Regions from separate parts of the Paenibacillus sp. FSL P2-0173 genome, predicted to be linked through region 3. Evidence: riboswitches for the same ligand, from Rfam matches in the RefSeq annotation. Region 3 holds a riboswitch; each other region holds the start of a gene.

Region 1 (2,267 bases), 1.4 Mb from region 3:
ATGGACCCGGTCGGGTGACGGCAAAATACCGCTACTGGAGGTCATCCGTCAGGTGAAGCCTACGATATTGATTGGAACTTCCGGTGTAGCAGGTGCCTTTTCTGAAGAAATCATCAAGGAGATGGCGAAGCATGTAGAACGCCCGATCATTATGCCCATGTCCAATCCTACAAACCTTGCAGAAGCAGTACCCGAGGATTTGATCCGGTGGACAGATGGCAGAGCACTGATCGCAACCGGAAGTCCTTTTGAGCCCGTTACCTATAACGATACAAATTTTGAGATTGGACAGGCGAACAATGCCTTTGTTTTTCCGGGACTGGGTCTGGGTGCGATTGTGGTTAAAGCCAAAAGGATTACCCCTGCGATGTTTACAGCGGCAGCAGTTGCTGTTGCCAATGGTGTAGATTCGAATACGCCTGGCGGTGCGCTACTCCCTCATATCCGAAAATTACGCGAAGTTTCGTACGCTGTTGCGATTGCGGTTGCAAAAGCCGCGATTCAGGATCAGGTAGCGCAGGCGCACATTTCAGATGTGGAACAAGCTATACAAGATGCAATGTGGAAACCGAAATATGCCAAGGTCAAAGCAGTGGAAAGTGTAATTCATCACCCTCACTAAGCCCAAAACACCTAACTAGAGGAAATTTAATATTTTGTACACTATGTTTGACATAGCATATGAACGAATGTACAGTAATAGTCAAAAGAATAGAAGTCCACTAGGGGAGCCACTATGGCTGAGACAAGAGCGTATCTTGGACCCTTTGAACCTGATCTAGTTCGTACTAGCGTAGGAAAGTGGAGCCTTCGTATATAAGGTTTCAAGCGTTTTTTGCGCATTGGGCCTATTGTTGAAGCCGCTCCATTTTTCCGGGGCGGCTTTTTAGCGTTGTTCCGGAATTATATTCTTACAGGACTTCTTGCTCTTCAATTTAATGGAGGTGGGGAAATTGAGTTTTACACAAGAACTCCGTCGGCAGGCGGACGGCATTTTTCAAGCGATTTTTGAGCATCCCTTTGTGAGAGGTATTGCTGAAGGAAGTTTGACAAGGGGACAGCTGATTCACTATGTAAAACAGGACTTTGAATATTTGAACGCCTACATGCGGATATACGGCATCGCAATCTCCAAATGCACGAATCGGGAGGACATGGCTGTATTTAATGAACAAATCTCTTTTATTCTCCACAGCGAGGTTCATCCGCATCAAAATTTCTGTGCTGTCGCAGGGGTGAGCTATGAAGAGTTGCAGGGATATCCGCTCGCTCCGTCGGCCCATCACTATATCCGTCACATGCTGACGGTTGCGCATGAGGGCAGCCTGGGCGAGATCTTGGCTGTGCTGCTGCCATGTATGTGGACCTATGCCGAGATTGGTCGCAGGCTGCTGGATGAAGTAAAGCCGGATGAGTCTCATCCGTTCTATGAATGGATGGGCTTCTATGGAGACCAGCTTGATGATACAACACTCAAGTTCCGAGAACGTGTAGATGCTTGGGCAGAAGGCGCAACGGCTGCTGAGCGAGAGCGGATGATTGAGCATTTTATACTGAGCTGCCAGCTGGAATATAAGTTCTGGGACATGGCCTATAAGCAGGAAGAATGGCCGGTCCAGATACAGGAAGCGGTCTTGGAATAGTCAGCCTGGCAATTCGATGCGTGAAGTACAGTTAATGCCCTGTTGAACCACCAACTATAGAGAGGATAATCATTATGAGTACATGGGAAAAAAGTTATTCGGATCTCCTGACGAAGGTACAAAACAGCAAACCCCTCGTTCACAATATGACCAATGTGGTAGTCACTAACTTTACGGCCAACGGCCTGTATGCATTGGGCGCCTCCCCGGTGATGGCCTATGCACCCGAGGAAGTAGCAGACATGGCAAAAATAGCGGGAGCCGTCGTGTTAAACATCGGTACGCTGAACCGCGAACTGGTGGATGCCATGATCATTGCTGGACAATCGGCGAATGCACACGGTGTTCCGGTCCTGCTAGATCCGGTCGGTGCGGGAGCAACGAGCTTTAGAACCGAATCGGCACTGCGAATCCTGAGAGAAGTCAAAATCTCATTGGTGCGGGGCAATGCAGCCGAAGTCGCGCATCTTGTTGGAGAAGCGCGTGAGATTAAAGGCGTAGATGCTGGTGACAGTGCTGACAGCGGAAATGTCGATCTGGCAATTCGGGCTGCTCAAACGCTCAATACAATGGTTGTCATTACTGGAAAAGAGGACGTCATCACCGATGGGGCCGAAGCACGAA
Region 2 (2,267 bases), on a different contig from region 3:
TTAAAAACACCCTATTTTTAAAGCTGGTTTGTGTGGCATTTTTAACACACAAGCGCACCTACTTAGCGCTTAGATAATATGAGAAACTAAAGAATAAACCAAGTGGAACGAGAACGAAGTGGGCGGAATGGTGCTGTACAAGCGTTAGCGTTCGCCTTTGTACCCAGATTTCAACCTCTGGATATTCATAAAAGAAATCTGGGTACAGCAGCGATGGGAAGCACCATCCGACTGCGTAGTGGCGCTTCGTTCACTTCTCTAGTTCAGTCTTATTTAGCGTTTTAACAAATGATCAACGCTTGGGCAGGAAACCGTTTGTGAAGGCTTTATCGACTTCCAAAGGCTTGCTGAGCAGCTTGCGTTCGTACATCCAGTCCGAATAGTTTTGCCATACCTCCGGTTTTTGCACACCCCATTGCGCGGCATCGTCCTGATAACGCGGGCTTAGCCATTTTTGGCTGGCAAGTACCAGTTTTTTATCCAGCTCCGGTACAGCTTTGCTTAAGATGTCTGCGGCTTCTTCCGGATGAGCGATAGTGTATTCATAGCCTTGTGCGGTAGCGTCCATGAACGCTTTGACCAGCTCGGGATCATTTTTTATTGTCTGTTCGTTGCTCACAATTACAGGTGTATAGTAATCGAGGCTTTTGGAATAATCTTTTACATACAGCATATCCAATGGCTCACCTCGAAGCTGGGCCTCGATTCCGGTCCATGCGTAGAAAATCCAGGCAAAGTCGATATCCCGCTTCACGGCTGTAAAATAGTCTGCATTGCCCATGTTGATGATCTTCACTTTGCTCACATCGCCTTTGTCTGAATCCATGATGGATTTCATGACCGCTTCTTCTACGGGAGAGCCCCAACCGCCGTATTTTTTACCTTCAAAATCTTTCGGGCTCTTAATTCCACGATCTACCGGGGCTGCGAAGCCTGAGGTATTATGCTGAATCACCGCAGCGATGGATACAAGCGGCACGCCTTGCGTACGAGCCTGTGTGACGCCTTCTTGGTAGCTGATACCAAAAGGTGCAGCATTAGAAGCAACCATTTGATCAGCTCCGCCTGAGCCAGGTTGAACAATTTGGACATTCAAACCCGCTTTTTCGTAAAATCCTTTGTCCTTAGCGACATAGAGTCCCGTATGATTCGTATTGGGTGTCCAGTCGAGCACGACTTTAACATCTTTGAGCCCCTTTGCCGGAGTAGACGTTTGAGTGTCGGTAGCGGGAGCCGCTTCTTGGGATGTGGGGGGACTTCCACCGCAAGCGGTCAGGGTCAGGGCCATGAGCCACAGACTGATCAGTCCCAGGCTTAACATTTTCATGCGCTTCATCGTTGTGTTCTCTCCTTTAATTACCCGTTATCCGTCCAATCAGACAGCTTAAGTTCCCCATTTTCTAAAAATAACATCTGCCGGATGCGATCTTTCCAACAACATAATCTTCAACAAAAAAAGCGCCCCGAGTTTCCGGGGACGCTTGCGCTTGTATATACCAAAGTAAGGGATGGTCCTATGTAAAAAAGGCACATCTTGCTTAAGCATTCCTACGCTGGCATTACCCAGATCAGGTTGTAAGGGTCAGTGTCTTGGGACACACTCTCAGCCGGCCGATTCCAGCACCCCTGGCATTGTATGGTTTAATGGGTTCATTTATTCGGGTTTACTACGACGATTATATGCCTTGAATGCGGGTCTGTCCAGCATGAAGGGAGAGGTGACGGTTCATTTGCCGAACGACAGGGTACACTTTTACTGTGAGCTTTGATCTGAAAATGAGCATGAATCAATTCGATTCGATCCGGTCATGTTATTTTCAGAACAGCTACGCAAGTAGGTTCAGATGGGCTGGTGCCCAATGGCGTGGCCGTAGAGAATTCTAATTCGTGAAAAGGAGTTGTTGTACTGTGGGTAAAACGGAAACATTGGATCGCAACCAACTGGAACAAGCCATTGTGAAGGCTTTGGATAACAACAAATTTTGCTCGTTAGGTACGGTAGAGGGTGGCAAACCGAAAGTACGCTATATGGCCCTTTTTAACGATGGAATGAACATTCATCTGGCGACAGATCGCAAAACGCATAAAGTAGAGGAGCTAAAGGACAATCCGAATGCTTATCTGCTGCTGGGTTATGAAGTTGGCGGTACGAAGGAAGTCGTAGAAGTGGAGGCTACCGTCCAGATCACAGCTGATGAGGGGCTGCGCAAACAAGTGTGGAACGATTCCTTGAAGGAATGGTTTTCCGGACCGGATGATCCCGATTA
Region 3 (2,267 bases):
GCAAGCGGAAAGACGGTATTTGAGGGTATTGATTTTGAGATTGGTTATACGCATGCCCTTTTGCCTAAAATGTCCATGACGATTGAACGTGGCGAAAAGATTGCTATTGTTGGCTACAACGGTGTCGGTAAATCGACATTGCTCAAAACCATATTGGGAAAAATACCGCCAATCAGTGGAAAAACCTATCAAGGTGATTTTTTGCAGCCCGCTTATTTTGAGCAGGAAGTAAAGGCGGAGAAAATTACACCGATTGACGATGTGTGGAATGAATTCCCACATTTGAACCAGCATGAAGTACGAGCGCATTTGGCGCGTTGCGGTTTAAAGAATGAGCATATCACGCGTCCGCTATCTGCGCTCAGTGGTGGAGAACAGGCTAAAGTCCGTCTTTGCAAACTGTTAATGCGTGAAAGCAACTGGGTACTGTTCGATGAGCCTACCAACCACTTGGATGTTAAAGCTAAGGATGAGCTGAAACGTGCCTTGAAGGAATACAAAGGGACCGTATTGCTTGTATCTCACGAACCGGACTTTTACGAGGATTGGGTAACCAAAACGTGGAATGTGGAAGAGTGGTCAAGTAAAGTTAACTAACATCAACTAAATCCAATTCTGCATATTTCACACGAAGTGGGGTTTGCAGAATTAGGAAAATATGCTAAGCTATCTTTAGCTTATACAATAAAATAGTCACACTAGGGGAGCCGCCCATGCGGCTGAGACGGAATAAATGGATTTCGGACCCTTTGCACCTGATCTGGGTTATGCCAGCGTAGGGAAGTGAGCGCCGTACAAACAAGGCAACACCATCTTATTTTTGTTTGTGCGTGGGACGATACACGTATACGGATATCATTGTCCGTTCGATTATTGGACGTTCGTTAAACCACTTCCTTGGGGAAGTGGTTTTTTTGCGTTTCGTTCACTTTAAGTTGTTCGAGCTTCCGTAGACGATTCACATACAATCCTCTTTCATTACTGCTGGTAGACGTGACTGGCTAAGCTTAGATCTTTTAGTCCAATGTGAGGTGAAGACAAAATCGAATTACACGCAATTTCGATGGAAAAGGGCACTTTTGCACAAGCAGCCCAAGTGGCTGCTGTGATTTGTCCGTATGTTCATTATGTACACGCACGTTTAAAACAGAATGGTGCCTCTGCATTGCTATCTTTGACTCGCAGCATGGTGGAGCAGGGAGTTCCTTTGCAACAAATTGTAGTAAATGATCGTGTGGATGTAGCTTTACTTACTTTGGTTGGAGCCGTCCAGCTACCAGCTAATGGATTACCTGTAGCGGATGTGAAAAGCCTACTTCCAAAGGGTACACGCTGTGGAGTATCTGTGCATTCCTTGAAGGAGGCGCAGACTGCCGAGCGGGTAGGAGCGGACTATGTACTTTATGGTCACATATATGAGACCCATTGTAAGCCCGGTATTGTACCACGGGGTTTAGCTCAGCTTGAACATATTTGCAGGCTGTCGAACATTCCGGTGATCGCGCTGGGCGGCATACAACCGCACCATATCCCGGAGCTTTATAGGGCCGGAGCAAGCGGAATTGCGGTGATGTCTGGTATATGGGAGGCTGAGTCGCCCGTTGCAGCTGCGCTGGAATACAGGCGAATGGCAGATCTTGTAGTTCACAACCTGTAGCGAGAAAACGAGAGTAGAGGCAAGCTGAAAGCAGAATGGTTTATGGAGAGGAGACACGGAACAAATGCCAAAGATACACACAGAGGCAAGAGCGATAGGACACGCTGAATGCTTGGTCATAGGTGGAGGTGTCATCGGCAGTTCCATTGCTTACCATGTGGCCAAGGAGGGAAGAAGTACGATCATGCTGGAACGATTGATCCCGGGTGAGGGAGCCTCAGGAGCAGCGGTTGGAATGCTGGCAGCGGAAAGTGAAGAGTTCACCGACTCTGAGCTGGCACGGTTTGCTCGCATAAGTCGAGACGCATTCCCTGAGCTTGTCTGTGATCTGGAGCGTTTGTCAGGTATTTCGGTGGAATTCCGTACAGAAGGATTTGTGACTCCTTTCCGTACGGAAACTGAAGGCCAAAAACGCTGGAAAGCTGCTAAAACGCGAGAGGATGATTGTCCTATCTGGTGGGATGCGAAGGAATTGGCCCGACGAATTCCAGGTTTGGATGAACAAGCGATCGGGGCAATATATCGTTCAAAAGAGACACAAGTGGCTCCTGTCCAGCTTTGCCGTGCTTATGCAGGTGCTGCTGCGGTGCTGGGGGCAACGGTATGGTCT

The links. Region 3 has a riboswitch for thiamine pyrophosphate ahead of MKX30_RS02180 (thiamine phosphate synthase). Riboswitches for the same ligand answer to the same signal wherever they lie in the genome.
Region 1: another riboswitch for thiamine pyrophosphate. It lies ahead of tenA (thiaminase II); the one in region 3 lies ahead of MKX30_RS02180 (thiamine phosphate synthase).
Region 2: another riboswitch for thiamine pyrophosphate. It lies ahead of MKX30_RS22895 (ABC transporter substrate-binding protein); the one in region 3 lies ahead of MKX30_RS02180 (thiamine phosphate synthase).

Annotation. Positions count from the first base shown of each region.
Region 1 covers NZ_JBBOYK010000001.1:1,943,439-1,945,705, forward strand. The annotation lists gene MKX30_RS08530 (NAD-dependent malic enzyme) at 1-622, shown strand, start outside; TPP riboswitch at 715-817, shown strand; gene tenA (thiaminase II) at 954-1,643, shown strand; gene thiM (hydroxyethylthiazole kinase) at 1,718-2,267, shown strand, end outside.
Region 2 covers NZ_JBBOYK010000004.1:672,134-674,400, reverse strand. The annotation lists gene MKX30_RS22900 (hypothetical protein) at 103-285, shown strand; gene MKX30_RS22895 (ABC transporter substrate-binding protein) at 293-1,336, opposite strand; TPP riboswitch at 1,529-1,638, opposite strand; gene MKX30_RS22890 (pyridoxamine 5'-phosphate oxidase family protein) at 1,909-2,267, shown strand, end outside.
Region 3 covers NZ_JBBOYK010000001.1:539,528-541,794, reverse strand. The annotation lists gene MKX30_RS02185 (ABC-F family ATP-binding cassette domain-containing protein) at 1-597, shown strand, start outside; TPP riboswitch at 691-799, shown strand; gene MKX30_RS02180 (thiamine phosphate synthase) at 1,064-1,657, shown strand; gene thiO (glycine oxidase ThiO) at 1,722-2,267, shown strand, end outside.